DNA from 2 places in the Kitasatospora atroaurantiaca genome. Region 2 is predicted to be linked to the other one. Evidence: predicted binding sites of a transcription regulator. Region 2 holds the regulator's gene; the other holds the start of a gene.
The links. Region 2 encodes HrcA, which represses chaperone genes, less so after heat shock. Its sites were predicted from a motif close to TTNGCACTCNGNNNNNCNGAGTGCNAA; they were not measured.
Positions count from the first base shown of each region.

Region 1 (3,411 bases), 630 kb from region 2:
GTGCGGGATGCCGGGCGCGACCTTGAGTGCTCCGAACGGGGTACGGCGGGCCGCGTCGACAGCCCAGGAGAGTGGTGGTGAGTACGCCTCCGGGTCGAACACCCGGCCCTTCGAGGTGCGGCGGGCCGGGTCGGTGAAGACCGCGTCGTACCCGGTGACGTCCGTCCGGGTGACATCCTCGCAGCGCACCTCGATCAGCTCGGCCAGGCCCAGCGCGGCGGCGTTCGCCTCGGCGACGGCGCAGGTCAGCGGGTCCCGGTCGACGGCCAGTACGGCGATTCCGGCGCGGGCGAGGGCGATCGCGTCGCCGCCGATCCCGCAGCAGAGGTCGGCGAGGGTCTTCACGCCGAGCGCCGCGAAGCGCTGCGCCCGCCACTCGCCGACGCTGCGGCGGGTGGCCTGCTCGACGCCGTTCGGGGTGAAGTACATCGCGTCCGCGTCCTCGTCGAACTTCGCCCGGGCCCGCTGCCGCAGCTGCGCCTGGGCGAGCGCGGCGGAGACCAGCTCGGCCGGGTGCTCGCGCCGCAGCCGGGTGGCCAGCGTCAGCTCCTGGCCGGGCTTGAACTCGCGCAGCTCCGCGAGCAGGGTCTGGCCCTCGTCGGTCAGCAGGGCTCGGAACGATTCGATCTCCACGGGGCCATTGTCCCGTGACGAGCGGGGCGCCGCGCTCAGCCGCCGGGGCAGTCGTTGCTGCCGCTGAAGCAGGGGCGGTAGTCCGAGGGCAGCGGCGTGGGGCGGGTGTCGTGCCGGTGGTCGTACGCGTAGCCGCCGGCCACCAGGAGCAGCAGCCCGGCCAGCAGCATCCCGTGCACGGTGGCGGTGATGGGCAGTCGGCTGCGGCAAGCCAGGACGGTGACCAGCAGCAGTCCGGCCGCGAACCCCGCGACGGCCAGGACCGGGACCCAGTCGTAGGGCTTCGGCCCGGTGCTGCCGCCGGTGTCCCACGCTCGGATCAGCAGGGCGTAGAGGCCCACCACCGCCAGCGCGCCCTCGAGGGCGACCAGGACGACGGTGAGCAGGAGGTCCACGAGCGGGCCCCGCGGCTTGGGCGGGAGGAGCGGCTCGGCGGGCCCGGGATCGGCGGGCGGGGGTGGCACCGATGGGTAGGCGAACACGGGAGCAGTCTTCCGCGGGGCGGGCGCCCGCACATGAGTACGGCTACTCAGTTCACGGGTAGTCAGTTCGCCGCTGCCCGGTTCGACGGCTGCCCGGAGTCAACGGATCATCCGGTTGCACGCCACACCGGTTTCCGCGATCGGCGAGCCACGCCGTTGGCACTCTGGTTGACTGAGTGCTAACGGCCGCCTATGGTCGTTCCTGGCACTCCCCACCGGGTGAGTGCTAACGCGACGAAGCGTGCCTGACCCCCGCGACGGCAGGCACCGATCGTCGCTCCTACCTGTAGAACAACCCCGTAATCTCCGAAGGGGAGCTCGGACGTGACCGCCAGCAGCAAGGTTGCCATCAAGCCGCTCGAGGACCGCATCGTGGTCCAGCCGCTCGACGCCGAGACCACCACGGCCTCCGGCCTGGTTATCCCGGACACCGCCAAGGAGAAGCCCCAGGAGGGCGTCGTCCTGGCCGTCGGCCCGGGTCGCTTCGAGGACGGCCAGCGTCTTCCGCTCGACGTCACCGTCGGCGACATCGTCCTGTACTCGAAGTACGGCGGCACCGAGGTGAAGTACCAGGGCGAGGAGTACCTGGTCCTCTCGGCGCGCGACGTTCTCGCCATCATCGAGAAGTAAGTCGTTCCAGCCCGCCCCGGATCCGTGTCAGCACCTGACAGGGGCCCGGGGCGTGGTTGTTGGCTCACGCAGTCAGTAGATCCCTGAGGAAACGGAACCATGCCGAAGATCCTGCAGTTCGACGAGGACGCCCGCCGCTCGCTCGAGCGTGGCGTGAACAAGCTTGCCGACACCGTGAAGGTGACCATCGGCCCCAAGGGCCGCAACGTCGTCATCGACAAGAAGTTCGGCGCCCCCACCATCACCAACGACGGTGTGACCATCGCCCGTGAGGTCGAGCTCGACGACCCGTACGAGAACCTCGGCGCGCAGCTGGTCAAGGAGGTCGCCACCAAGACCAACGACGTCGCGGGTGACGGCACCACCACCGCCACCGTGCTGGCCCAGGCCCTGGTCAACGAGGGTCTGCGCAACGTCGCCGCCGGCGCCGGCCCCGCCGCCCTGAAGAAGGGCATCGACAAGGCCGTCGCCGCCGTCTCCGAGCACCTGCTCTCCATCGCCCGTGAGATCGAGGGCAAGGACGACGTCGCCGCCGTTGCCTCGCTGTCCGCCCAGGACACCCAGGTCGGCGAGCTCATCGCCGAGGCGATCGACAAGGTCGGCAAGGACGGTGTCATCACCGTCGAGGAGTCCAACACCTTCGGTGTGGAGCTGGACTTCACCGAGGGCATGCAGTTCGACAAGGGCTACCTCTCGCCGTACTTCGTCACCGACGCGGAGCGTCAGGAGGCGGTCCTCGAGGACCCGTACATCCTGATCAACCAGGGCAAGATCTCCTCGATCCAGGAGCTGCTCCCGCTGCTGGAGAAGATCCTGCAGGGCGGCACCTCCAAGCCGCTGCTGATCATCGCCGAGGACGTGGACGGCGAGGCGCTCTCCACCCTCGTGGTGAACAAGATCCGTGGCACCTTCAACGCGGTGGCCGTCAAGGCCCCGGGCTTCGGTGACCGCCGCAAGGCCATCCTGGGCGACCTGGCCACCCTCACCGGTGCCACCGTCATCTCCGAGGAGGTCGGCCTCAAGCTCGACCAGGCCGGTCTGGACGTGCTGGGCACCGCCCGCCGCGTCACCATCACCAAGGACGACACCACGGTCGTCGACGGTGCCGGTGACCACGAGGCCGTTGCCGGCCGCGTCGCCCAGATCAAGGCCGAGATCGCCAACACCGACTCGGACTGGGACCGCGAGAAGCTGCAGGAGCGCCTGGCGAAGCTCGCCGGCGGCGTCTGCGTCATCAAGGTCGGCGCCGCCACCGAGGTGGAGCTCAAGGAGCGCAAGCACCGCCTCGAGGACGCCATCTCGGCGACTCGCGCCGCGGTCGAGGAGGGCATCGTCGCCGGTGGTGGCGCCTCCCTCGTGCACGCTCAGAAGGTGCTGGACGGCGGCCTGGGCCTGTCGGGCGACGAGGCGACCGGTGTCGCGGTCGTCCGCAAGGCGCTCGCCGAGCCGCTGCGCTGGATCGCCCAGAACGCGGGCCTCGAGGGCTACGTCATCACCTCGAAGGTTGCCGACCTGGAGGCCGGTCACGGCTTCAACGCGGCCACCGGCGAGTACGGCGACCTGGTGAAGGCCGGCGTCATCGACCCGGTCAAGGTCACCCGCTCCGCGCTGGAGAACGCGGCCTCGATCGCGTCCCTGCTGCTCACCACCGAGACCCTCGTGGTGG
Region 1 covers NZ_VIVR01000001.1:3,030,993-3,034,403, reverse strand. The annotation lists gene FB465_RS13845 (class I SAM-dependent methyltransferase) at 1-633, opposite strand, end outside; gene FB465_RS13840 (DUF6234 family protein) at 669-1,115, opposite strand; gene groES (co-chaperone GroES) at 1,440-1,745, shown strand; gene groL (chaperonin GroEL) at 1,845-3,411, shown strand, end outside.
Region 1: a site for HrcA is predicted at 1,272-1,298, ahead of groES (co-chaperone GroES). Genes of this name have one in related genera too.

Region 2 (3,411 bases):
GCCGTCCAGCCGTACCACGTCGCCCACGGACACCCCGGTGAGCCTGCTGGTCTCGACAACGAACACGGGCGCGGTCACGGGGCAAACCTCCGGTCATACGTACTGATAGTGCGTCCAGACGAACTGGTCGGGTCAACCCTCAGGGGCGCGGGGAACTGCGCGAACCGGAAGGCTCCGGAGCCGCACCGAACCGTACGGAGCAACCCGTGCCGCCCCCACGAACTGCTCAGGGAACCCCAGGGGCGCGGGGAACTGCGCGAGACGGGAGGCGACTCCGTTCACCCGGTCTCGGTGAGCAGGTGGCACCCGGTACCCGTCCGTTGAGACGGTGCGGCAGGCGGTCTTCCGATTTCGCGCAGTTCCTCGCACCCCTGAAGGTTGCCCTTCCAGAAGGACGCCCCTGAAGGTGCTGCTCAGCGGCCGTTGAAGGCGTCCTTCAGGCGGGAGAAGAGCCCCTGCTGGCCCGGCGCGAACTGGCCGGAGGGCCGTTCCTCGCCTCGCAGCACCGCAAGCCGCCGCAGCAGCTCCTCCTGCTCCGGGTCGAGCTTGGTGGGCGTCTGCACCTCGACATGCACTATCAGGTCACCCCGCCCGCCACCGCGCAGGTGGGTGATACCCCGGCCGTGCAGCGGGATCGACTGGCCGGACTGGGTGCCGGGCCGGATGTCGACCTCCTCCATGCCGTCCAGCGTCTGCAGCGGCACCTGGGTGCCGAGCGAGGCGGCCGTCATCGGGATGGTGACCGTGCAGTGCAGGTCGTCGCCACGGCGCTGGAAGGTCGGGTGCGCGGTCTCGGCGATCTCGACGTACAGGTCGCCTGCCGGGCCGCCGCCGGGGCCGACCTCGCCCTCGCCGGCCAGCTGGATCCGGGTGCCGTTGTCGACGCCCGCCGGGATCTTGACGGTCAGCGTACGGCGGGCGCGGACCCGGCCGTCGCCGGCGCACTCGGGGCACGGGGTCGGCACGACCGTGCCGAAGCCCTGGCACTGCGGGCAGGGACGGGAGGTCATGACCTGGCCCAGGAAGGACCGGGTGACCTGGGAGACCTCGCCCTTGCCGCGGCACATGTCACAGGTCTGCGCGGAGGTGCCGGGAGCGGCGCCCTCGCCGGAGCAGGTGGTACAGGTGACGGCCGTGTCGACCTGGAGTTCCTTGGTGGTGCCGAAGGCGGCCTCCTCCAGGGTGATCTCCAGGCGGATCATGGCGTCCTGGCCGCGCCGGGTGCGCGAACGCGGGCCCCGCTGGCCGGAGGCCGCGCCGAAGAAGGCGTCCATGATGTCGGAGAAGCCGAAGCCGGCCGCGCCCGCGCCGAAGCCGCCCGCGCCGCCGCCACCGTTCGGGGAGAGCGGGTCGCCGCCGAGGTCGTAGACCTGGCGCTTGGCCGGGTCGGAGAGCACCTCGTAGGCGGCGTTGATCTCCTTGAACCGCTCCTGCGTCTTCGGGTCCGGGTTGACGTCCGGGTGCAGTTCACGGGCAAGGCGTCGGAACGCCTTCTTGATCTCGTCCTGCCCCGCATCCCGTCGGACGCCGAGTACCGCGTAGTAGTCCGTGGCCACCAAATGCTCCGCTTGTTCCGCCTCTAGAAGTGCTGCGACTGGTTGTCACCGTTGAAACGGTGCTGTGTTGCTACGACTCGGCCAGGATCTGGCCCACGTACCGTGCCACCGCTCGCACCGCCCCCATTGTGCCCGGGTAGTCCATCCGGGTCGGACCGATCACACCCAACTTCGCAACACTCTGGTCGCCCGAACCGTAGCCGACCGAGACCACCGAGGTGGAATTGAGGCCTTCGTACTCGTTCTCGTGCCCGATTCTGACCATCATCCCGGCATCGGCCGTCTCACCCAGCAGGCGCAGCAGCACCACCTGCTCCTCGAGGGCCTCCAGCACCGGCTGGATGGTGAGCGGGAAGTCGTGCCCGAAGCGGGTCAGGTTGGCCGTGCCGGCCAGCATGATCCGCTCCTCGTTCTGCTCGGCCAGGGTCTCGAAGAGGGTGGCCAGGACGGTGGTGACGGTCGGCCGGTCGGCCGTCTCGAAGGCCGCCGGGAGGTCCTCCAGCAGACCGGGGACGTCGGGGAGGCGCTGGCCGCCCGCGTGGGCGTTCAGCTTGGCACGCAGCTCGGCCAGGACGGTCTCGCCCACCGTGCCCGGGCAGTCGACCATCCGCTGCTCGACCCGGCCGGTGTTGGTGATCAGGACCAGCATCACCTTGGCCGGCGCGAGCGCGACCAGCTCGACGTGCCGGACGGTGGACCGGGACAGCGACGGGTACTGGACCACCGCGACCTGCCGGGTGAGCTGCGCGAGCAGACGCACCGTACGGGCCACCACGTCGTCCAGGTCGACCGCGCCGTCCAGGAAGTGCCGGATGGCCCGGCGCTCGGGGGCGCTCATCGGCTTGACCTCGGCCAGCCGGTCGACGAAGAGGCGGTAGCCCTTGTCGGTCGGGATACGGCCGGCGCTGGTGTGCGGCTGGTGGATGTAGCCGTCCTCCTCCAGCGTCGCCATGTCGTTGCGCACGGTGGCCGGGGAGACGCCGAGGTTGTGCCGCTCGACCAGGGCCTTCGAGCCGACCGGCTCCTCGGTGCCCACGTAGTCCTGCACGATGGCGCGCAGCACCGCGAGCTTGCGCTCGTCCAGCGGCCGGACGTCAAGACGGGTGTCGAGCTGGCGAGCATCCGACTTGCGTTCGTCGGCCCTGCGCTCGCTGAACATGGCACGCACCTCCGTCTTCGTCCGTTGAACCGTCTGAACCGTCAACCCACCAGCCCTTGGCACTCTGGAAGGCAGAGTGCCAGAACCGTACTTGCCAGTGTACGGGGCGGGTACGACGGCAGGAACGGCCCGCCCACGTGATCCTCGACGTGATCCCCGGCAGATCCGCCGCGCGCGGATCGTGCCGCCAGGCCCGGCGAGTGGCAGCATCGAAGGCGAGCGAGCTACTTCGCGAGCTGTTTCGCGCGCTATCTGAGGAGCAGCGATGTCGGCGTCACCGCAGCACTCCCGCTTCGCACCCGACCGTGGGCTGACCGGTCGGATGGTCACCACGATGTTCCTGATCGGATTGCTCTACGTCGGCTTCACCGGTGTGCTGATCGCCCTGCTGCGCGGGGCGTGGCCGCTGATCGTCCTGATCTCCGGCGGGCTCTTCGTGGCCCAGTTCTGGTTCAGCGACAAGATCACCGAGCGGGCGATGGGCGCCCACGAGGTCACCCCCGAGCAGTACCCGCAGCTGCACGGCACCATTGACCGGCTCTGCGCGCTCGCCGACATGCCCAAACCCCGGGTCGCCGTCGCCAACAACGACATGCCGAACGCCTTCGCCACCGGCCGCAAGCCCGAGAAGGCGGTGGTCTGCGTGACCACCGGAATGCTGCGACGACTGGAGCCCGAGGAGCTGGAGGGCGTCCT
Region 2 covers NZ_VIVR01000001.1:2,405,526-2,408,936, forward strand. The annotation lists gene FB465_RS11175 (16S rRNA (uracil(1498)-N(3))-methyltransferase) at 1-78, opposite strand, end outside; gene dnaJ (molecular chaperone DnaJ) at 414-1,556, opposite strand; gene hrcA (heat-inducible transcriptional repressor HrcA) at 1,627-2,715, opposite strand; gene htpX (zinc metalloprotease HtpX) at 2,981-3,411, shown strand, end outside.